Regions from separate parts of the Streptomyces sp. RLA012 genome, predicted to be linked through region 1. Evidence: riboswitches for the same ligand, from Rfam matches in the RefSeq annotation. Region 1 holds a riboswitch; each other region holds the start of a gene.
What was found. Region 1 has a riboswitch for cyclic di-AMP ahead of RV986_RS27820 (M23 family metallopeptidase). Riboswitches for the same ligand answer to the same signal wherever they lie in the genome.
Positions count from the first base shown of each region.

Region 2: another riboswitch for cyclic di-AMP. It lies ahead of RV986_RS13835 (M23 family metallopeptidase); the one in region 1 lies ahead of RV986_RS27820 (M23 family metallopeptidase).
Region 3: another riboswitch for cyclic di-AMP. It lies ahead of RV986_RS31455 (transglycosylase family protein); the one in region 1 lies ahead of RV986_RS27820 (M23 family metallopeptidase).
Region 4: another riboswitch for cyclic di-AMP. It lies ahead of RV986_RS21840 (transglycosylase SLT domain-containing protein); the one in region 1 lies ahead of RV986_RS27820 (M23 family metallopeptidase).

Region 1 covers NZ_JBWDPA010000002.1:6,068,470-6,073,826, forward strand. The annotation lists gene RV986_RS27800 (dihydrofolate reductase family protein) at 1-196, shown strand, start outside; tRNA gene RV986_RS27805 (tRNA-Met) at 337-410, shown strand; gene RV986_RS27810 (hypothetical protein) at 624-803, shown strand; gene RV986_RS27815 (PP2C family protein-serine/threonine phosphatase) at 880-2,127, shown strand; cyclic di-AMP (ydaO/yuaA leader) riboswitch at 2,363-2,520, shown strand; gene RV986_RS27820 (M23 family metallopeptidase) at 2,532-3,578, shown strand; gene RV986_RS27825 (aldo/keto reductase) at 3,646-4,590, shown strand; gene RV986_RS27830 (PrsW family intramembrane metalloprotease) at 4,640-5,357, opposite strand, start outside.
Region 2 covers NZ_JBWDPA010000002.1:3,013,557-3,018,913, reverse strand. The annotation lists gene RV986_RS13845 (M16 family metallopeptidase) at 1-205, shown strand, start outside; gene RV986_RS13840 (M16 family metallopeptidase) at 202-1,590, shown strand; cyclic di-AMP (ydaO/yuaA leader) riboswitch at 1,841-2,001, shown strand; gene RV986_RS13835 (M23 family metallopeptidase) at 2,014-2,778, shown strand; gene RV986_RS13830 (GntR family transcriptional regulator) at 2,968-3,663, shown strand; gene RV986_RS13825 (HPr family phosphocarrier protein) at 3,846-4,127, opposite strand; gene RV986_RS13820 (bifunctional acetate--CoA ligase family protein/GNAT family N-acetyltransferase) at 4,305-5,357, shown strand, end outside.
Region 3 covers NZ_JBWDPA010000002.1:6,825,455-6,830,811, reverse strand. The annotation lists gene RV986_RS31470 (DUF501 domain-containing protein) at 220-756, opposite strand; gene RV986_RS31465 (FtsB family cell division protein) at 808-1,284, opposite strand; gene eno (phosphopyruvate hydratase) at 1,464-2,759, opposite strand; gene RV986_RS31455 (transglycosylase family protein) at 3,054-3,785, opposite strand; cyclic di-AMP (ydaO/yuaA leader) riboswitch at 3,790-3,952, opposite strand; gene RV986_RS31450 (LysM peptidoglycan-binding domain-containing protein) at 4,135-5,109, opposite strand; gene RV986_RS31445 (cytochrome P450 family protein) at 5,287-5,357, opposite strand, start outside.
Region 4 covers NZ_JBWDPA010000002.1:4,808,889-4,814,245, forward strand. The annotation lists gene RV986_RS21825 (polyprenyl synthetase family protein) at 1-106, opposite strand, end outside; gene RV986_RS21830 (hypothetical protein) at 607-933, shown strand; gene RV986_RS21835 (hypothetical protein) at 1,611-1,934, shown strand; cyclic di-AMP (ydaO/yuaA leader) riboswitch at 2,204-2,367, shown strand; gene RV986_RS21840 (transglycosylase SLT domain-containing protein) at 2,372-3,097, shown strand; gene RV986_RS21845 (HAD family hydrolase) at 3,081-3,992, opposite strand; gene RV986_RS21850 (FAD-dependent oxidoreductase) at 4,295-5,357, opposite strand, start outside.

The sequences.
Region 1 (5,357 bases):
GCCCGCGCCCTGTGCGCGGCTGATCCTCGACGCGGGCGTACGGCGGGTGGTCACCGCCTGGCGCGAGCCCGACACCTTCGTGGCGGCGGCCGACGGGAGTGGGCTGCTGACGGCCGCGGGGGCGGACGTCGTCGTACTGCCGGAATTCGAGGAGCGGGCCATGGCGCCCAACCGTCACCTTCTTGCTGCCGGATAGCACCCCGGTTCTTTCTGCCGGACAGCACCCCGGGCACCCTTCGGAAGCCCCCGGATCGGCCCCCCCGCGTCGCCTGCGTGGCCGCCCGTGAAAACCCTGGTGAATCGGGTCCCGCGGATGGCGTACACTGATTTCAACGACGCGGGGTGGAGCAGCTCGGTAGCTCGCTGGGCTCATAACCCAGAGGTCGCAGGTTCAAATCCTGTCCCCGCTACTGAAGGCCAAGGGCCGGAACTCGGAAACGAGTTCCGGCCCTTGGTTTTTCCTCTCCCGTCGAAGTCTCCCGTCGAAGTCTCCCGTCGGAGTCTCCCGTCGAGGCCTCCCGTCGAGCTCTCCCTGTCGAGTTCCCTCTGCTGAGTCTTCCCTGCCGAGTTTCCCTTGCCGAGTTTTCCCTGCCGAGCCGACTTTCTGTAGTCTTCCGATCACTATGAGTCGTCTTCGGTGGCTGATGCGGCAGGGATCGGCGCTCGCGCTGCTGCTCGCCGCGTGCGCGTTGTTCCTCGGGGCCTGCCACGGCGGCCGCGACTTCCTGCCGCACGGCGGGACCGTCATCGCCCCGGCCGGGTACCACCACGGATGCGGCGGTACCGAGAGGTGTCCCGCCTGATCGGCGCCACCCCGGTGCGTCCCTCGGTCGGGCCACCGGATTCGCCCTCCGCCCCCGCTCCGGGAAACCTGGACGGGTGGGGCAGCGAGGAGGTGCGCAGCAGGCCGACGAGCCGCATGACGGGGCGCGCGGAGAGCCGAGCGACCGGTCAGGTGGACGGCCGCCCGGCGACCCCGTGCCCGATCCGGGGCCGGGGGACGAACCGACGCCCGGACCGGGCGGAGCGGACCGGAGAGGGATCTCGGACGCGCGGACCGTCGCACGGGCGCTGCCCGCGCTGCTGATCGTCGCAGGGATGGTCTACGACTACTACACCCCGTCGGCCTTCACCGCCGGCCCCCTCTTCACGGCCGCGCCCCTCGTGGCCGCCCCGTTCTTCTCGCTGCGCGGCACACTGCTCACCGGCGTCGCGGCGCTCGCCGGGGTGCTCGCGGTCCATATCAAGCTCGGTATCGCCCTCGGGGTGGGCGCGATCACGGAGGCCGTCACGGTGGCGACCGTCGCCGCGCTGGCCGTGCTCATCAACATCCTCGTGCGCCGCACCGGTGAACGGCTCGCCTCGGCCCACCAGATCGCCGAGGCGGCCCAGCGCGCCGTACTGCCGGAACCCGACGAACGCATCGGCGGGCTGGAGGTCGCGGCGCGCTACGAGGCCGCGCAGGCGGGCGCGTCCATCGGCGGTGACCTGTACGCGGTGCAGGACTCCCCGCACGGTGTACGGCTGATCGTGGGCGACGTACGCGGGAAGGGCATGGGCGCGGTGGCCGTCGTGGCGGTGGTCATCGGGGCGTTCCGGGAGGCGGCCGAGCAGGAGACGACCCTGGAGGCGGTCGCACAGCGGCTGGAGCGGGCGCTGACCCGCGGGGGTACCCGGCGCGACGACCTCGACGCCTCCGAGGGGTTCACCACCGCCGTCCTCGCGGAGATCCCGCACGAGGGCGATGTCGTACGGATCGTCAACCGCGGCCATCCGTCCCCGCTGCTCCTGCACGCGGACGGAACGCTGGACACGCTCGCCGCCGTGAACCCCGCACTGCCGCTCGGGATGGGCGAGTTGGGCACCTGGCCGGACCGCGCGCAGGAGACGCACTTCCCGCACGGTGCCATGTTCCTGCTCCACACGGACGGCCTGTCCGAGGCGCGCGACGCGCACGGGCGCTTCTACGACCCGGCCGCGCGCCTGGCCGGCCGGACCTTCCCGGGTCCCGACGCCCTGCTGACCACGCTCGCGGAGGAGGTCCGCCGGTACACGGGCGGCGCCCTGACGGACGACATGGCGCTGCTCGCCGTACGGCGGCCGTGCCCGCCACGGAGGCCTTCTTGATCATTGTCACGAGGGGTGATCGGGCGATGTCCCTCCGCGTAACAGGTGACGCACCGTCAAGCAACCCGGAAGTGGGGGCGCGCGGCCAACTCGCCCCGATTTTCGCCGGTCGTGACCTGTAAGTCCTGGCCAAGAGTCGTTAATGATCAGCACGAACGGCTTGGAATCCGGTACCCGAGTCTATTAACGTTCGATAACGCAGCGCGGTCGTCCCAGCCGTCACAAGAGTCGGCTCCGTGCGCACGCGCCGAATCCCGCAAGGGAACCGGGGAACCACCAACTTGGGGTGAATCGAGCGTCTTTCACGGTGGAGACACCGTGGGTTGACGCGCGTAGGAGACCTTCCTGCTCCGAACCCGTCAGCTAACCCGGTAGGCGAGAAGGAAGGAAAGGAGCACGCCCACGTGGCGTCCAACCGGCCCGCCCAGCCCACTTCGTTCGCGCCGAGCGACACTCAGACTTTTGGCTACGCCTACGGCAAGGACGGCAAGGACGAGGGCCCCTGGGAGGAGTGGAATCCCACCGCGGATTCCGTCCGTCCCGTCCGCGGCCGGCACCGCGTCTCCAAGCAGCGCGGGGGCGGACTCGCCCGTAGCTCCACGGTTCTGGGCGTCGGCGTCATAGCCGCCGTCGGCGCGGGTGGCATGGCCACCGCGGCGCCCGGCAAGCCCCCGGTGTCCATCTCGCTGCCCGACCTGGCCTCGGTCACCCAGTCCGCCAAGGCGTTGATCTCCGACGGCGGCTCCAGCACGCCGAAGGGCTCCGCCACCCCGCTCACCAGCGCCGGTGTGACGACTGCCGACGCCGCGCAGGGCAACAAGGACGCGGGCGAGGCGCTGCGCGCCCGCATCATCCAGCAGGCCGAGGCGCAGCAGGACCAGGTCGACAACGCGGCCCAGGCCGCCGCCGAGGCCGCCGCCACGAAGAAGGCGGTCGCGCTGGCCGCCCAGCAGCAGGACGACGCCAAGGCCAAGGCCGCCGCCGCGAAGCAGAAGGCGGCCGACGAGGCCAAGCAGAAGGCCGAGGCCGCGCGCCTCGCCGAGCTCGCCAAGAGCTACACGCTGCCGACCTCCTCGTACACCCTGACCTCCCGCTTCGGCGACGCCGGCTCCATGTGGTCCTCCGGCTACCACACCGGCCTCGACTTCGCGGCCCCCACCGGCACGCTGATCAAGGCGATCCACAGCGGCACCGTCACCGAGGCGGGCTGGGCCGGCTCGTACGGCTACCGCACGATCCTCACCCTCGACGACGGCACGGAGCTGTGGTTCTGTCACCAGTCCTCCATCAGTGTCGGCGTGGGGCAGAAGGTGGCCACCGGTGAGGTCATCGGGCGCGTGGGCGCGACCGGCAACGTGACCGGGCCGCACCTGCACCTGGAGGTCCACCCCGGCGCCGGCAGCGCGATCGACCCGATGGCGTGGCTGCAGAGCAAGGGCCTGAACCCCTGACGCCAGTGGTGCGGCGGCAGGCCTGAGTGCGGAATACGTCAGTCCGGTACGGGTGTTGAATTGAGGCATGACTTCTCTTCGCAAGCTCGGTTCCTCCGGCCTGGAGGTCTTCCCGCTCGCCCTCGGCGGCAACGTCTTCGGCTGGACCGCGGACGAGGCGCAGTCCTTCGCCGTGCTCGACGCGTACACGGCCGGGGGCGGCAACTTCGTCGACACCGCCGACGGCTACTCGGCCTGGGTTCCCGGCAACTCGGGCGGCGAATCGGAGACGATCATCGGCAAGTGGTTCGCCGCGCGCGGCAACCGCTCCGATGTCGTCCTGGCGACCAAGGTCGCCAGCCACCCCGAGTACAAGGGCCTGTCCCCGGCGAACATCAAGGCCGCTGCCGACGCCTCGCTGCGCCGCCTCGGCACGGACTACATCGACCTCTACTACACCCACTTCGACGACACCTCGGTGCCGGTCGAGGAGATCATCGGCGCGCTCGACGAGCTGGTCCGGGCCGGCAAGGTCCGGGAGATCGCCGCCTCCAACATCTCCGCCGAGCGGCTCGCGGAGTCCGTGGAGTTCTCCGACCGCGAGGGCCTCGCGCGCTACGTCGCCCTCCAGCCGCACTACAACCTCGTCTCGCGCGACACCTACGAGGGCCCGCTCCAGGAGGTCGCCTCCCGGACCGGCCTGGCCGCCGTCCCGTACTACGCGCTCGCGTCCGGCTTCCTCACCGGCAAGTACCGCCCGGGTACGACGGTCGACTCCGCGCGGGCCGCGGGCGCCGGCAAGCACCTCGAATCCGAGCGCGGCATCCGCGTCCTGGCCGCCCTCGACGAGGTCGCCGGGGCCCACGACGCCGAGGTCGCCACGGTCGCCCTGGCCTGGCTCGCCGCCCGGCCGACGGTCGCGGCGCCCATCGCCTCGGCACGGACGGTCGAGCAGCTTCCGGCGCTGCTGGCGGTGGCGGACCTGACCCTCACGGACGCGGAACTGGCGAAGCTGACGACGGCATCCGTCTGAGGCCCGAGACCGGCAGGGCCTGAGGTCTAGGACTGGTAGGGCCTGAGGTCTAGGACTGGTAGGGGTTGTACGTGGGATACGGCGCCGCCGGCGCGGGACGGGGTGTCGTGGTGGCGGGATACGGCGTCACGGTGGTGGCGTACGGCTGCTCGGGCAGCGGCCCGTAGCCGTACCCGGACCGGGGCGGCGGCACCGGCACCGGGACGGCCGGGGCCGTCGCCTGAGCCGCGTACGCGAGGGACGGGCGGGCGACCTCCCGGCGGCGCCACAACTCGTGCAGCAACTCCCGCTCCCGTACGACGAAGTCGGCGTCCGCGCGGCCACGCCGCCCCCGGTGCCGCAGGAAGGCGAGCGAGGTCGCGTACGCCTCGTACTGCGCGACCGAGCGTGCCGCGGCCCTGCCGAAGTGGTGGGCGGCGTAGTCGCGGGCCAGCCGCCGTGCCCGCATCGAACCGAGGGCGTACGGCTCGGGCGCGGTCAGCCACCCGGCGGCGGAGTACGCCGGCAGTTCGGTCTGTACGATCTTCAGCTCGCGCTGCCGCGTCCAGATGACGAGGAAGGTGAGCAGCCCGAACGCGGGCACCATGAACGCGCCGTACACCGCGTAGAACCCGTACTCGCCGAAGTTCGACGAGCCGTTCCACACGGAGTGCATGCCCATCGCGAGCAGCAGGCCGGTCAGGGGAAGCAGGGCGCGGCGCAGGTGCTGGCGCTCGGCCGACAGCGCCGCGATGCCGAAGCCGATGCCGGTGAGCACGGTGAACAGC
Region 2 (5,357 bases), 3.1 Mb from region 1:
CCGCGCCGACGAACTGTGCAGGTACGCCGTTCTGTTCGGCGACCCGCAGCTCGCCCTGACCGCCGTGAAGCGCGTCCTCGACATCACCGCCGAGGAGGTCCAGGAGGTCGCCAAGTCCCGCCTGCGCCCCGACAACCGTGCGGTGCTGGTGTACGAACCGATCGCTGCCGAGACCACCGAAGAGGACGAGGAGGCGGCGAAGTGACCGAGCTCGCCACCATGGACTTCCACCCGCGGCCCCAGGCGGGCCGGCCCAAGCCCTGGGCCTTCCCCGCACCCGAGCGCGGCACACTGGACAACGGCCTGACCGTGCTGCGCTGCCACCGTCCCGGCCAGCAGGTCGTCGCCGTAGAGGTGCTGCTCGCCGCGCCGCTGGAGGCCGAGCCCGCGGGCCTCGACGGCGTCGCCACGATCATGGCGCGTGCCTTCTCGGAGGGCACCGACAAGCTGTCCGCCGAGGAGTTCGCCGCCGAGCTGGAGCGCTGCGGCGCCACCCTCGACGCGCACGCCGACCACCCCGGCGTACGGCTGTCGCTCGAAGTGCCCGTCTCGCGCCTGCCCAAGGCGCTCGGTCTGCTCGCCGACGCCCTGAGGGCACCGGCCTTCGCGGACAGCGAGGTCGAGCGGCTGGTGCGCAACCGGCTCGACGAGATCCCGCACGAGACGGCCAACCCGGCCCGTCGCGCCGCCAAGGAGCTCTCCAAGCAGCTGTTCCCGGCGTCCTCGCGCATGTCGCGCCCGCGTCAGGGCACCGAGGAGACCGTCCAGAAGATCGACTCGGGGGCCGTGCGCGCCTTCTACGACCGGCATGTACGCCCGGCCACGGCCACCGCCGTGATCGTCGGCGACCTGACCGGTGTCGACCTCGACGCGCTGCTCGCGGAGACCCTCGGCGACTGGACCGGCTCGTTCGCCGAGCCGCGCCCCGTGCCGTCGGTGACCGCGGACGACACCGGTCGGGTGATCATCGTGGACCGTCCGGGCGCGGTGCAGACGCAGCTGCTCATCGGCCGCGTCGGCGCCGACCGGCACGACCGCGTCTGGCCCGCCCAGGTGCTCGGCACCTACTGCCTCGGTGGCACCCTCACCTCGCGTCTGGACCGTGTCCTGCGCGAGGAGAAGGGCTACACCTACGGTGTGCGGGCGTTCGGCCAGGTCCTGCGCGCCGCGCCGGACGGAACCGGCATCGCGATGCTCGCCATCAGCGGCTCCGTGGACACCCCGAACAGCGGCCCGGCGCTCGACGACCTCTGGAAGGTGCTGCGCACCCTCGCCGCCGAGGGGCTGACGGACGCCGAGCGCGATGTCGCCGTGCAGAACCTGGTCGGTGTGGCACCGCTCAAGTTCGAGACCGCGGCGGCCGTCGCGGGAACGCTCGCGGACCAGGTGGAGCAGTACCTGCCGGACGACTACCAGGCGACGCTGTACCAGCAGCTCGCCGCGACCGGCACCGTGGAGGCCACCGCGGCCGCCGTGAGCGCCTTCCCGGTGGACCGTCTGGTGACCGTCCTGGTGGGCGACGCGGCGCAGATCGAGGAGCCCGTCAAGGCTCTCGGAATCGGTGAAGTGACCGTCGTGACGGCGGAGTAGAACGCGGAACAGAACATGCAGCCGAACGCGGAGTAGAACAGCACGACTCCCAGGGGCCCGGGTGACCGCAGAGTCGCCCGGGCTCTCGTCTGCCCGGACTTGAGCCCCAAGATGTCCGTATTGATAGGGAGGTTGCCTGTCTGCCCTGTGGCATGCACTACAAAAGTCGTGATCCGTTTGTCGATTGAAAGTTGCCCCGTTTAGCGTCGGTGCGGCTGTTCGCCAGGCAGTGCGCCGCGCCCGCGGCACCGGACAGTCATCGCCGAGTCCCCGTACGGCGCGAGCCAGGGGAGCCGGGGACCCACACGCAGTCCCTGGGGTGAATCGGACGCCCTCCCGAGAGGGGATCCGTAGGAGACCTTCCTGCTCCGAACCCGTCAGCTAACCCGGTAGGCGAGAGGGAAGGAAAGGATCAACCTCTCCATGGCGTTCACCTGTGGCCCCGGGAAACACCGGCGTCCGAGCCGCGCGAAGCGCACCACCACGAACGCCGTCGGCGTCGCCGCGCTCACCACCACCGGTGTCATCGGAACCCTGGCCGCTCCGGCGTTCGCCGCGGACACCTCCGTCGAGCAGACCGGGCTGAACCAGGCCGTCACGATCGGTGACTCGGTCGCCGCCAAGATCGACGCGCAGGCCGCCGCCCAGCAGCAGGCCGCCGACGAGGCCGTCGCGAAGAAGCAGGCCGAGGAGGCCGCGCGGAAGCAGGCCGCCCTGGAGGCGAAGAAGGAGCGCGAGGCCAAGGACCGCGCCGCCCGTGCCGCCGAGCGCAAGCGCCTGAACACCTTCGTCCTGCCGATCACCGGCTCGTACATCTCCACCGGCTACAAGACCGGCGGCAGCCTCTGGTCGTCCGGCAGCCACACCGGTGTCGACTTCCACGCCGCGTCCGGAACCTCGGTGCACGCCGTCGGCTCCGGCACGGTCGTCACGGCCGGCTGGGGCGGTGCCTACGGCAACCAGATCGTCATCAAGATGAACGACGGCACCTACACGATGTACGGGCACCTGTCGTCCATCGGCGTCTCCGTGGGGCAGACGGTCACCCCCGGGCAGCGGATAGGCCTCTCCGGGGCCACCGGAAACACCACCGGGCCGCACCTCCACTTCGAGGCGCGCACGACGGCGGAGTACGGCTCCGACATGGACCCCGTCGGCTACCTCCGCTCGCACGGAGTGAACATCTGACGACCGGCGTCAGTACTTCCGAAGCCCCGGCTCACCCCGAGCCGGGGCTTCGTCGTTTCGAACGGCTGTCTGTCCAAAAAATATCCATGGATTCCGGCCCGCCATCGGAAATTCCGGTTCTCTGCAATAGAGTCGGTGAACAAGCGTCAATCGACCGCGTTTCGCGGGGATTAAGGCGGAGGTCCGGTCATGCGCATTCCCGCGCACTCGGTATGCACGGCGATCCGCGACGACATCGTCGCGGGTGTCTACGAGCGCGGCAGCCGGCTCACCGAGGAACTGCTCGCGCGACGCTACGGCGTCTCGCGCGTCCCCGTGCGCGAGGCCCTGCGCACCCTGGAGGCCGAAGGCTTCGTCGTCACCCGCCGCCACGCGGGCGCCTGTGTCGCGGAGCCCACCGAGCAGGAGGCCGCGGACCTGCTGGAGATGCGCATGCTCCTGGAGCCGCTGGGCGCCGCCAGGGCCGCGCAGCGCCGTACCGAGGCCCACCTCAAGGTGCTGCGAGGCCTGGTCAGGCTGGGTCAGGAGCGGGCCAGGAGGGGGAACAGCGAGGATCTGCGCTCGCTGGGCGGCTGGTTCCACGAGACGCTCGCACAGGCGTCCGGAAGCCCCGCGCTGACCTCCACGCTGGGCCAGCTGCGGCACAAGATCGCCTGGATGTACGCGGTCGAGGCGCCGGCCAATCCGGCCGAGTCCTGGGCGGAGCACGGCGGGATCGTGGACGCGGTGGCGCGCGGCGACAGTGAGCGGGCGCGGGCCGTCACGGCGCTGCACACCGAGCGCGCGACGGTCGCGCACCGGCTGCGCTTTCCCGGCGGGGGAGACCGCCCGGAGCGTGTGAGGACTTCGCAACATCCCGTAAACATGACGGGCCTGCGGCATTAACACCGGCACCGTATACAAAGAGGAGTAATTCGCGGGGGATTACTTTTGCTGCCCGCAATTCGAAAAAGCGAAGAGCCCGCCCGATGTTTTCAGGCGAGCCCTTCGATATGTGTGCCGGGCGATGTCTTTTGGTGTGAAGACCGCCGCCACGATCAATTGACGACCTCCGCCGGGCGGGATCTTCAGACGGTCTCGGGGAGCTCCTCGAGACCCTCGGCCACCAGCTTCGCCAGCCGGTCGAGCGCGGCGTCCGCGCCCTCGGCGTCGGAGGCGAGGACGATCTCCTCGCCGCCCTGGGCGCCCAGGCCGAGGACCGCCAGCATGGAGGCCGCGTTGACGGGGTTGCCCTCCGCCTTGGCGATCGTCACGGGGATACCGGAGGCCGTGGCCGCCCGGACGAAGATGGAGGCGGGACGGGCGTGGAGGCCCTCGGCCCAGCCGACGTTGACGCGGCGCTCAGCCATGTGATGCTGCCCTTCGGTGTTCAGGGTTGTCTAGACCAGTGTTCCACAACGTGAAGCGTGCCCGGAGCAGGCATCGATCCTGCCCCGAACCCGGCGTCGGAGCCCGGCCTGGATCCGACTTCGGTGGCCCCAGCCTGCCCCGCGCCGTTGTCGGACGCGAGCCGTACTCTGGGGCCCATGCAGACCTCGTCGGACCGGCACGAGTACCCCTCCCACTGGGAGGCCGACGTGGTGCTGCGCGACGGCGGCACCGCTCGCATCAGGCCCATCACGATCGACGACGCCGATCGTCTGGTGAGCTTCTACGAGCAGGTCTCGGACGAGTCGAAGTACTACCGCTTCTTCGCGCCCTACCCCCGCCTGTCCGCCAAGGACGTCCACCGCTTCACGCACCACGACTTTGTGGACAGGGTGGGACTCGCGGCCACGGTCGGCGGCGAGTTCATCGCCACCGTACGCTATGACCGTATTAATGCCGATGGGCGGCCCGCCTCCGCGCCCGCCGACGAGGCCGAGGTCGCCTTTCTCGTGCAGGACGCCCACCAGGGCCGTGGCGTCGCCTCGGCCCTCCTGGAGCACATCGCGGCGGTCGCCCGGGAGCGGGACATCCGCCGGTTCGCCGCCGAGGTGCTGCCCGCCAACACCAAGATGATCAAGGTGTTCACGGACGCCGGGTACCAGCAGAAGCGGCACTTCGAGGACGGCGTCGTACGCCTGGAGTTCGACCTCGAACCCACCGACCGGTCGCTCGCCGTGCAGCGTGCCCGGGAGCAGCGCGCCGAGGCCCGGTCCGTGCAGCGGCTGCTCGCACCCGGCTCGGTCGCCGTCATCGGGGCGGGGCGCGCCTCCGGCGGGGTCGGCCGCAGCATTCTCACCAACCTTCGCGACGCCGGGTTCACCGGCCGGCTGTACGCCGTGAACGAGGCGCTCCAGGAGAAGGAGCTCGACGGCGTCGCGGCCCACCGCTCCGTCCGCGACATCGCCGAGCCCGTCGATCTCGCGGTCGTCGCCGTACCCGCGCCGTACGTCCCCGAGGTCGTCGCGGAATGCGGCGAGCACGGGGTGCAGGGACTCGTGGTCGTCTCCGCCGGGTACGCCGAGAGCGGCCCCGCGGGGCGCGAGCGCCAGCGCGCACTCGTCCGCCAGGCGCGTACGTACGGGATGCGCATCATCGGGCCGAACGCCTTCGGAGTCATCAACACCTCCCCCGAAGTGCGTCTCAACGCCTCT
Region 3 (5,357 bases), 760 kb from region 1:
CTCGTCCTCAAACGCCGGACAGGCTGAAGAACCGCGGTCCGGGGCAGGCGGGAAATCCGGGGCGCAGCCCCGGTCCCAGGGGCGCGAGGAACTGCGCGAGCAACCCCCACCACCCCGCAGCCGAGCGATCCGGGGCGCAGCCCCGGTCCCGGGGGCGCGAGGAACTGCGCGAGCAAGGCCCACCCACCCGCGGCCGACGACACAGCCCCCGGCGATGGATCACTCCTCGGAGGCAGCCACCCCCGGAGGGACGACGCACGCCCCCTTGCTCCACCACTCCGGCAACATCGCGATCGCCTCGTCGCCCAGCGGGTTCACCCCCGGCCCCGCGGCCAGCGAGTGCGCCACCAGCACATGCAGGCACTTCACCCGGTCCGGCATGCCACCGGCGCTCGGGAAACCCTCCAGCACCTCGATGGCATCGCGCCGCGCGATGTAGTCCTCGTGGGCGGCCCGGTACGCGGCGGCCAGCTCGGGATCGGTCGCGAGCCGGTCCGTCATCTCCTTCATGACGCCGTTGGCCTCCAGCGTGCCGATCGCGGAGGCCGCGCGCGGACACGTCAGGTAGTACGTCGTCGGGAACGGCGTACCGTCGGGAAGCCGGGGCGCCGTCTCCACCACGTCCGGCTGACCGCAGGGACAGCGGTGCGCGATCGCGCGCAGCCCGCGCGGCGGCCGGCCGAGTTGCTGCTTGAATGCCTCGACGTCCGCGTCGGTCGGCTCGGTGCGCGGGGTGGGCGGCGGGGGCGTTTCCATGCCTGTGCTCAAGTCTCTTTCTTCATTCACTTCACCGGTCGGATCTTCACGTCACCGGTCGGAGCGGTCCGACTTGTCGACGCCGTCCCAGACGTTGGCGTACCAGGGGCGGGCTGCCGCCCCCAGATCCGTACGCGACTGCTTCGCCGCGTCCGGGTCGATCACGATGTATCCGGTCTCGCCCGGCATCACGTAGTGCAGCCGTTCCCGGATCTGCTGCTTCGCGTACGCGTCGTCCTGCCAGCGCGCCTTCAGGTCACGCAGCTGTTCGACCCGCTCGCGGGCCTGCTCGCGCTGCCGCTCCAGTTCGGAGATCTCGGTGCGCTGGGACACGTACTGCCTTATCGGGTACGCGAGCGCCACGATCAGAGAACAGAGTACGAGAGCGAGCAGCGCGGCCCGGCCGGTCAGACGGGAGCGGCGGGCCTGGCGCTTGGTCTGTGAGCGGTAGACCCGGGCCGCGGTCTGCTCGCCGAGCAGCCGCAGCCTGGTCGCGGTGGAGAACCGGTCCCTGTCCTTCACGGCCATGAGTCCCGCCTCCCCAGTGGTACCAGCCCGTCACGTGCGTACGTCCCCGCACACGGTACGGGACCGAGTACGGGGACGTACGTACGACTGGCTAAGGCTTGACCCTCGGCGGGTGTCAGCCCTTGCTGTGCCTACTGGTTCGCAGAGCGCTGTGCCTACTGGTTCGCAGAGCGCTGTGCCTACTGGTTCGCAGAGCGAAACCGCGGGAAGGCGCTACGCCCCGCGTACACCGCGGCGTCGTCGAGGATCTCCTCGATGCGCAGCAGCTGGTTGTACTTGGCGACGCGGTCCGAGCGGGCCGGGGCGCCGGTCTTGATCTGGCCGCAGTTCACCGCGACGGCGAGGTCGGCGATGGTGACGTCCTCGGTCTCGCCGGAGCGGTGGGACATCATGCACTTGAAGCCGTTGCGCTGGGCCATCTCGACGGCGTCCAGGGTCTCGGTCAGCGAGCCGATCTGGTTGACCTTGACGAGCAGGGCGTTCGCGGAGCCCTCCTCGATGCCGCGGGCCAGGCGCTCCGGGTTGGTGACGAAGAGGTCGTCGCCGACGATCTGGACCTTGTCGCCGATCCGGTCGGTGATGACCTTCCAGCCGGCCCAGTCGTCCTCGTACAGCGGGTCCTCGATGGAGACCAGCGGGTACGCGGAGACGAGCTCCTCGTAGTACTCCGTCATCTCGGCGGCCGAGCGGGACTTGCCCTCGAACTCGTACTTGCCGTCCTTGTAGAACTCGGACGCGGCGACGTCGAGCGCGAGCGCGATCTGCTCGCCGGGGATGTAGCCGGCCTGCTGGATGGCCTCGACGATGAGGTCGAGCGCGGCACGGTTGGACTCCAGGTTCGGCGCGAAACCGCCCTCGTCGCCCAGGCCGGTGGACAGGCCCTTGGTCTTCAGCACCTTCTTGAGGGTGTGGTAGACCTCGGCGCCCCAGCGCAGCGCCTCGGAGAAGGACTCCGCGCCGATCGGGGCGATCATGAACTCCTGGATGTCCACGTTGGAGTCGGCGTGCGAGCCGCCGTTCAGGATGTTCATCATCGGAACGGGCAGCAGGTGCGCGTTCGGACCGCCGAGGTAGCGGAACAGGGGCAGGTCGCTGGCCTCGGAGGCGGCGTGCGCGACGGCGAGCGAGACGCCGAGGATGGCGTTGGCGCCGAGCGAGCCCTTGTTGTCGGTGGCGTCCAGGTCGAACATCGCCTGGTCGATCAGGCGCTGCTCGGTGGCGTCGTAGCCGACGAGCTCCGGGCCGATCTGCTCGATGACGGCGAGGACGGCCTTCTCGACACCCTTGCCGCCGTAACGGTTGGGGTCACCGTCACGCAGCTCGATGGCCTCGAAGGCACCCGTGGAGGCGCCGGACGGGACGGCGGCACGACCAGTGCTGCCGTCGTCGAGGCCGACCTCGACCTCGACCGTGGGGTTGCCTCGGGAGTCCAGGATTTCCCGGGCTACGACGACGTCGATGGACGGCACGAGCATCTCCTTCTGGGATGTGACGCGGGTACGCGAGACCTGTGATGGCTTCGCGACATGAGCCTAACCGCCTGAGGGGGATCGGCCAGCCGGTCGCCCACCTCTTGGGCAGAACTGAACGTACACATTGTTCCAGAACGGAACAAAAACGGAAACAAAAATCCCCGCTCCGGTGCGTACGGGGGAACGCGCACCGGAGCGGGGGCCCGTGGGGACGGGGGTGGTCCTCCTCGGTGTCTCCAGTGTGGAGACCCCTTCTATGCGGGACCTGTCATTCAGCTGAGGTGAAGCTGCCGATCATCAGCTGAGGTGGAGCTGCTGACCCGGGTAGATGAAGTCCGCGTCGTCGATGATGTCCTTGTTCAGCTTGAACAGCTGCTGCCAGCCGCCCTTGACCTTCTTCTTCTCGGCGATCGAGCTGAGGGTGTCGCCCTTGACGACCTTGTACTCGCCGTCACCCTTCTCGACCTTCTTGCCCGCCGGGGTGGGCACGGTCCTCTCGGCGGACGGACGCGACGCCGAACGGGAGGCCGCGGTGTCCGTCGAGCGGGTGGTGGTACTGGTGCTCGGCGAGCCGTTCGACGAGGAACCGTTCGACGAGGAGCCGTTCGAGTTCGAGGAGGACGAGTGCGACGGGGTGCTCGTGCCGCCGGTGTACGCGGCGCCCGACAGGCCCGTGCCACAGGTCGGCCAGGCGCCCTTGCCCTGCGCGGCGAGGACCTTCTCGCCGATGGCGATCTGCTCGGACCTGGAGGCCTGGTTGGCGGCGGAGGCGTACGCGGTGCCGCCGTACGCGGCCCAGGTGGAGGCCGAGAACTGCAGTCCGCCGTAGTAGCCGTTGCCGGTGTTGATGGACCAGTTGCCGCCGGACTCGCACTGGGCGACGGTGTCCCACTGGGAGGCGGTGGCGGCGGAGGCGTTGCCGGCCGCCATGAGCGGGGCGGCGATGGCGACACCGGTGACACCGGCGAGCGTGGCGACACGGGTGGTTTTGTTCGGGCGGCGGTGCTTGCCCTTGCTGGAAAACAGCATGGAGAGATCCCCTCACCGACGCCTGCGAGGTGAGCTGTCGGGTTCGGGCGGGTGAGTGCCCGGCCGTGCGCTCTGGGCGCACGGCTTCACCCCAAGCCGCTCCGGTCAACTACCGGGCGCGGCACTTACCTTGGGTCCCCCGCTCCTGCCTACGGCGCTGACGCGTCGACTGTTCCCGTACGGCCGCTGGCAGGATTCGGCGTTGCGACCGTCGGGGCCCGCTGAGGCGAGCGGTGTTGACCGTAAGCAGCCGATCGGCTGAATTCCAAAGACGATCAGGGTCTTTGAGATCCATCTCTCACTCGCACTAAACCGGACATTCTCCAGCGAACCATGACGCGAACTGCCCCTACTTTTCGCCCGATTCAGTACCAACTGCAAGGCTCTGACCGGGGCGGATGAGGTCCGGGTCGACGCCGACCGCCTTCTTGTTCTCGGCGTACAGCTCGGCCCATCCGCCTTCGAGGTCAAGGGCGTCGGCGATGGTCCACAGATTGTCTCCGGCGCGGACGACGTACGAGCCGTCGATGACATCGCGGGCGGTGCCGGTACCCCGAGAGGTGTGCCGGTCGGAGGAGTCGTCGGTACGGCCGTCCAGCGCGCTGTCGGTGGTGGCGTCGGTGGTGTCCTCGTCGGCGCTGCCGCCGCGGTGGCGCCCGGCGCCGGTCGTCGCGCTCTCGGTCGTGGCCGAAGAGTCGCCGCCCTGACCGGAGTTGTCCGAGGTGCCGCTCTTCGTCGTCGCCGTCCCGCTGCCGTCGGCCTTCGTCGTACCCTCGGTCGCATTCGCCGACGAACCGGACGAACCAGAGGAATCTGAGGAATCAGAGGAATCAGAGGAATCAGAGGAACTGGACGACTTCGTGGAATTCGACGAACCGGAGGAACTGGAGGAACTGGACGAACTGGAGGAGTCGTTCGCCACACCCGTGTCGACCGCGACCTCACCCGAGTTCCTGCTGAGTCCGGAGAGCGGTCCACAGGTGGGCCAGGCGACGAGACCCTTGGCGTCGAGGAGCTTCTCGGCGATGGCTATCTGCTGCGAGCGGCTGGCCTCGTCGGCACTCGGCGCATACATGAGGCCGCCGTACCTCTCCCAGTCCTTCTGGGTCATCTGCAGTCCGCCGTAATACCCGTTGCCGCTGTCGGCGCTCCACTGGCCGGCGCTCTCGCACTCCGCGACCCGGTCCCAGGTGGTGCCGTCGGCGGCGTTCGCGCTCGCGGCGCCGAGCAACGGGATCGCGATGGCGGATCCGGTCACTCCTGCCGCGACGATGAGGGCCGGAGCCTGACGGGGGCGACGATGGCGGCCGTTCCCGGAGAGCATGCGGAAACCTTTCGCGTGACAGCAGTTGACTACGCGACGAACGAGTCGCGTTGACGAGTGAACGTATCCGCACCCGAACACTTGTCACAAGTCGATGCAGCGTAGATCACGTGAAGATTACAGAGTTGAGGAAGTGTCAGCTTGGGCCGCCGGTCGGCGTATGGTCGTCGGCCGCCGCTACGCCCCGACCGGAGGTGTGAACTCCACCGGAAGCGTGCGCAATCCGCGCATAATGAGCCCGCCGCGCC
Region 4 (5,357 bases), 1.3 Mb from region 1:
TGGTGACTTCGAGCAAGCCCTCCTCCACAGCCGCCAATCCGGCCTGGACATCGGCTTCGAGAGCCTGGTCCCGCACGCTCAGCCCGAACGGCCCGACGACGGTCACGAGAGGTTCTCCTGTCTGCTGACGATCACATGGCGAACTCGGTCGATCATTCGGTCGATGACACGGTTTGTCGATGTGTCGCTGCCATCACTCAAGTCAGCGTATCCGGTCACGTTTCGATCACCACGAGCGCCCACCGTCCCCACTGTCGACTTCCTCCCGACTTCCCTCTCACCGGCCCTCCGATGTCCCCCGAGCGGCAGACAGTCCCGCGCCCGAGCGTTTCCGGATCACGAGCGGTATGTTCTCGATCGGGCGATACGACCAGGCATATACCGAATCGCCGGAGGGCTGGACACCGAAGACTACGAGGACACCGCGATGAGCATGCACATCCGTACGTCCTTTCCCCACGAGACGACTCACGACGACCTTTGGATCGCTCGTCCGGACCGCCTCACCGACGCGACCGCGCCCCACGACCGGCAACGCCACCCCTGATACGCGGGCCACGGCGACGCCTCCATCCGGGTGGACGCCCACGGGCAGACCGCCCGCCCTTGGTACAGCGGGAGCGCGGCCTCACCTCCCTGCGAATCGCGGCCCTCGCGCCCGAACCGCTCAAGGCCTTCGTCTGCACGGCCGGGCCGCCAAGGCGCTCGCCCACGTCGCCCGCCCGCCGGAACCCGTTCATCCATACGTGGCTGCTCCACCCGACCCGGGAGTACGAGGAGACCGAGGAGTACGAGGAGTACGACGGGATCCGGGCGGCCGTCCTGACGGTGGGCGGCCGACACGACCCGCACATCGCGGCACGGCGCGACGCCTGGTCGAGCACCTCTCCCGGATCACGTACGCGGCCCGATCGACCCCTGATCGACCCCTGATCGACCCCTGGCCGCACCAGCACCCGAACCGAGGTCCCCCTCCGAGCCCGCCGATCGGCTTCCCCCACGAGACGCTGACGCGCGCCCTCCGGCGACGACGTACCCCTCCCTTCCCGGCCGCCGAGTGGCCGACACGGTCCGGCCCTCCCCCGACGCCCTTCGACCCTCGGCACTCCACCCTCGGCACTCGACCCTCAGTACTCCACCCTCGGCGTACTGGCCCTGGATCTGGCCCCAACCCGGCCCGAAGGCGTGCTTCCCCTGGGACCCGGCCGGCGGTGGCTCCCTCGAACTCCCTTTGCAGGCAAGGGAGTCGGACCCCGGCATCGCCTTCGGGAGCCGGACCACCCGAGCACCTCGGGGAGCCGGACCACCCGAACACCTCGGGGAGCCGGACCACCCGAACACCTCGGGGAGCCGGACCACCCGAACACCTCGGGATGCCGGAGCAGTCCGAGCCCCTCGGGGTGAGCTCCCCACCGCAACAGCACCCGCTCGACGCGGTCGATCCATCCGCACCCGCCCTGAACTCTCCTGGGACGCGAGGGTCGAGACGCGCCCCGAAATCGGCCGCGGCGCACGGGAGTTCGTCACCTTCGACGAACTGATCCGCGAGGACGGCCACGAGACGGCCACGAGGTGGTCTTCTGCCGGCGCCATGGGCGACCCTGAGAAGCATGGCGCGGACCGGTGAGTTCCTGATGGCTCTCGACGAGGGGATGCTCGCGTACTTCCGCGAGATGGCCGACGAGATGGTCACCCGGTTCGGGATCTCACGGGCCGAAGCGGTGGCGAGGATCAACAGGGCTTACGCGGGGCACGAGTTCGGCCCGTATCCCGACCGGATGTGCCACGAGCTACCCGAATACTGGGCCTACGGCCTCTACTTCAAGCCCAATGCGGGCCGGCTCCCCGACGACGACCCCGACACGGATCTGTCCGTGTGGGTGGTGCGCCCGGCCCCGCCCGAAGGCCCGGCGGCCTGGACGCTCGAACCGTAATGCCCGAGTTGCCGCCATTGCCGCTTTATTCCTGCCCGGTTGTGTGAGTTGGGTCACGCGCGAACATCATGACCGACCCACCCCCACTTAATGACTCTCCCTTTACATAAGGCAAGTTGAGCGTCACCTTCCGGAAGAATCGGGCAATTCCCCCCTCGGTTTGTGCAGGTGATAGCGATCTACACCGGGAAATCAGGGCTTGTTCCGGACATGTGCTCTCGCATACGTTCACGTCGATCCGGACGGACCGCCCAATCCTGCCGCCGCCCGGAGAAATCCCACCCGACCCAGACACACGCGCGGCAGGAGCGGGGGACCCAGGTAAGCCGCCGATCCGGACTCCGGAACGGCTAGGGGTTAAGTCGCACACCGTGCGGCCGGGCAGCTCCCGTCCGAACCCGACAGCTCACCTCGCAGGCGCCGGAGAGGAATCCGACATGGCCGCACCTGGTAATGACCGCTGCCCGAAGACCCGTACCTTCCTTTACCGCGGCATCCTCGCCGCGGGAATGGGCGGAGTCGCACTCGCTCTCCCGATCCTGGGCGCCACCTGCGCCCAGGCCGCCACCGTCACCGCCGCCAGTACCACGACCGACGTCCGGCTCATCACGTACAAGGTGGTCGCGGGCGACACGCTGGGCTCGATCGCGAAGAAGTACCCCTCAAGCGGCGGCTGGCTGAAGCTGTACCAGGCCAACCGCGCGGTCATCGGCGCCGACCCGACGACACTCCGCCCGGGTCTCACCCTGACCGTGGGTACGAAAACCATCCAAAGCACCAAGAAGACGACAAAGCCGAGCACCAAGTCGGCGGGGTCCACGACCGCCTCCGCGAAGAAGTACACGAACAACCTCGACGGCTGGATCAAGCAGTCGCTGGACATCATGGCCCGGGCCAAAATACCCGGCACCTACAACGGCATCCACCGCAACGTCATGCGCGAGTCCTCCGGGAACCCGCTGGCCATCAACAACTGGGACTCCAACGCCAAGGCCGGAATCCCCTCGAAGGGCCTCCTCCAGGTCATCGACCCGACATTCAAGGCCTACCACGTGCCGGGAACATCGAATAACCCCTTCGACCCGGTCGCCAACATCACCGCCGCCTGCAACTACGCGGCGAAGGTCTACGGCTCGATCGACAACGTCAACGGGCCTTACTGACGGTGCTGACCGGGTGGACGGGGAGGACAGGGGCGAGGGGGCTGATGGGGTTGATGGGGCTGATGGGGCTGATGGGGCTGATGGATCCAATGGGGAACAGCCTCTCCAGCACCACCGCGATCCCGTCCTCCTCGTTCGACAGGGTCACCTCGTCGGCCACCGCCTTCAGCTCCGGATGGGCGTTGGCCATGGCGACCCCATGGGCGGCCCAGTCGAACATGGGGATGTCGTTGGGCATGTCGCCGAAGGCGATCGTGGCATCGGGCGTCAGACCGAGGTGGGCCGCCGCGAGAGCAAGGCCCGTCGCCTTGGTCACGCCACATGGCTGGAGTTCGACAGTGCCGGGCCCGGACATGGTGACGGTGGCCAGGGAGCCCACCGCTCCCCGGGCCGCGGAGGCCAACTCGTCGTCGGACAGCGAGGGATGCCGGAGCAGCACCTTGCTGATCGGCTCGGTCCAGAGGTCGTCGCGGCGACGCACCCGCACCGCCGGGAGCGTGGGGTGCGGCATCACATACCCCGGCTCGATGAGCGTCAGCCCGTCCACGCCGTCCTGGTCGACCGCGGCGTAGAGCAGCCCGACCTCGGCCTCGATCTTGCCGAGGGCCGTCTCCGCGAGTTCCCTGTCCAGGGTCACCGACCAGAGCAGACGGTCCGCCCCCGCGTCGTACAGCTGCGCCCCCTGCCCGCACACCGCCATTCCCACACCGCCGAGTTCGTCGAGCAACGGTCGTACTCTCGGCGCCGGGCGCCCCGTCACGACCAGGTGCCGGGCGCCCGCCTCGGTCACCCTCTCCAACGCGGCCCGGGACCGGTCGGAGAGGGTGTCGTCGCCGCGCAGCAGCGTTCCGTCCAGGTCAGTGGCGATGAGTGAATATGCGGTGGGAGCGGCCATGATCAGAGAATACGGATGGAACGCCCCTTCGGCCCCGCGCGAACCGGACGACGTCCGGTATCCCGTCGGCAATTCCGTTCACCGTACGGGGCGTACCGGGCGTACGAGGTCCCGTTCCGCCCCCACGCGGCGAAGCCGGCGGTACGGAGGAAAACCGAGCGGGATGTCACTCCAGAGGATGACGCGGCTCCACCGACCGTGACCGCCCGAATCCCAACTCGACCTATGCCATGCGAGATTGGGCCCGGCCCGGGGCGTGGCCCGCAGGCCCTCGCCCCTCGGCCGTACCAGCCCCGGTCGCCTCACCCGTGCGCGCCCGCCAAGTGCTTGGCCAGCCGCGGCGAAGCGAACTCCGTACCGCACACGAAGCGCATCACCGGCCCGTACGAGGCCGCCGCCGGCAATCCCGTGAAGTACAGCCCGGGCACGGAGGACCGATACCCGGCGCCGAGCTTCGGGGTGCCACGGCTCACCGCCAGCGCCGTACGCAGCTCATGTCCCAGGAAGTCCATCGCGGCGATGTCGACGCGATAGCCGGTCGCGGCGATGACATGGTCGGCGGAGAGCTCCTCGGCCCGGCCGTCCGGACTCTGGACGGTCAGGACGGGGTGCCCGTCGGAGACGTCGGCGCGGACGATTCCGGAGACCTCGCTGACCTCGACCTTGCCCTCGAAGCGGTCACGGAGCCACCACGCGCCGAGAGGACCGAGCACCCGGCGGACCAGGTAGTGCCGGGCCTCGGCGGGCAGATAGCGGTAGGGGTGGGGGTAGTAGCTGAGCGCCCACAACGACCAGGCACGCCCGAAGGGCGACTCGGGGCGCAGCTTCGGCTGCTTCCAGGGCGGTGCGCCGAAGGCGACCCTGCCCCGGCCCCGGGACACCACCCGCACCCGCGCGCCCGCCTCCGCCGCGAGCGCCGCCGTCTCCAGGGCGGACTGGCCCGCGCCGACGACGATCAGCTCCTTGCCGGAGAACCGCCCGAGGTCGTGGTGCTGGGAGCTGTGCGAGACGGGGCCGGTGGGTGTGGGCCCGTCCGCCGCCGCGCCGCGCAGCTCGGGCGGCAGATGGGCCAGTCCGTACAGCCCGGTGGCCACGACGACCGCCCGTGCCGTGAACGACTCCCCGGAGTCCAGCTTGAGTTCGAAGCCCGCGCCGCCCTGGCGGTCGACGGAGACGACCCGCACCCGCTCCAGCCCGGGCACCAGCTTCTGCTGGAACCACTCGCCGTACGCGATGAACGTCTCGACCGGGATGATGTCCTCGTCCGTGACGAGCCGGGGGATGCCCGCGGCGTCGCAGTAGTCGAGGAGCGTGTGTCCGCGCTGCGGGGCGTCGAGGCTGGACGCGGCCGGGGTCGATTTGAGG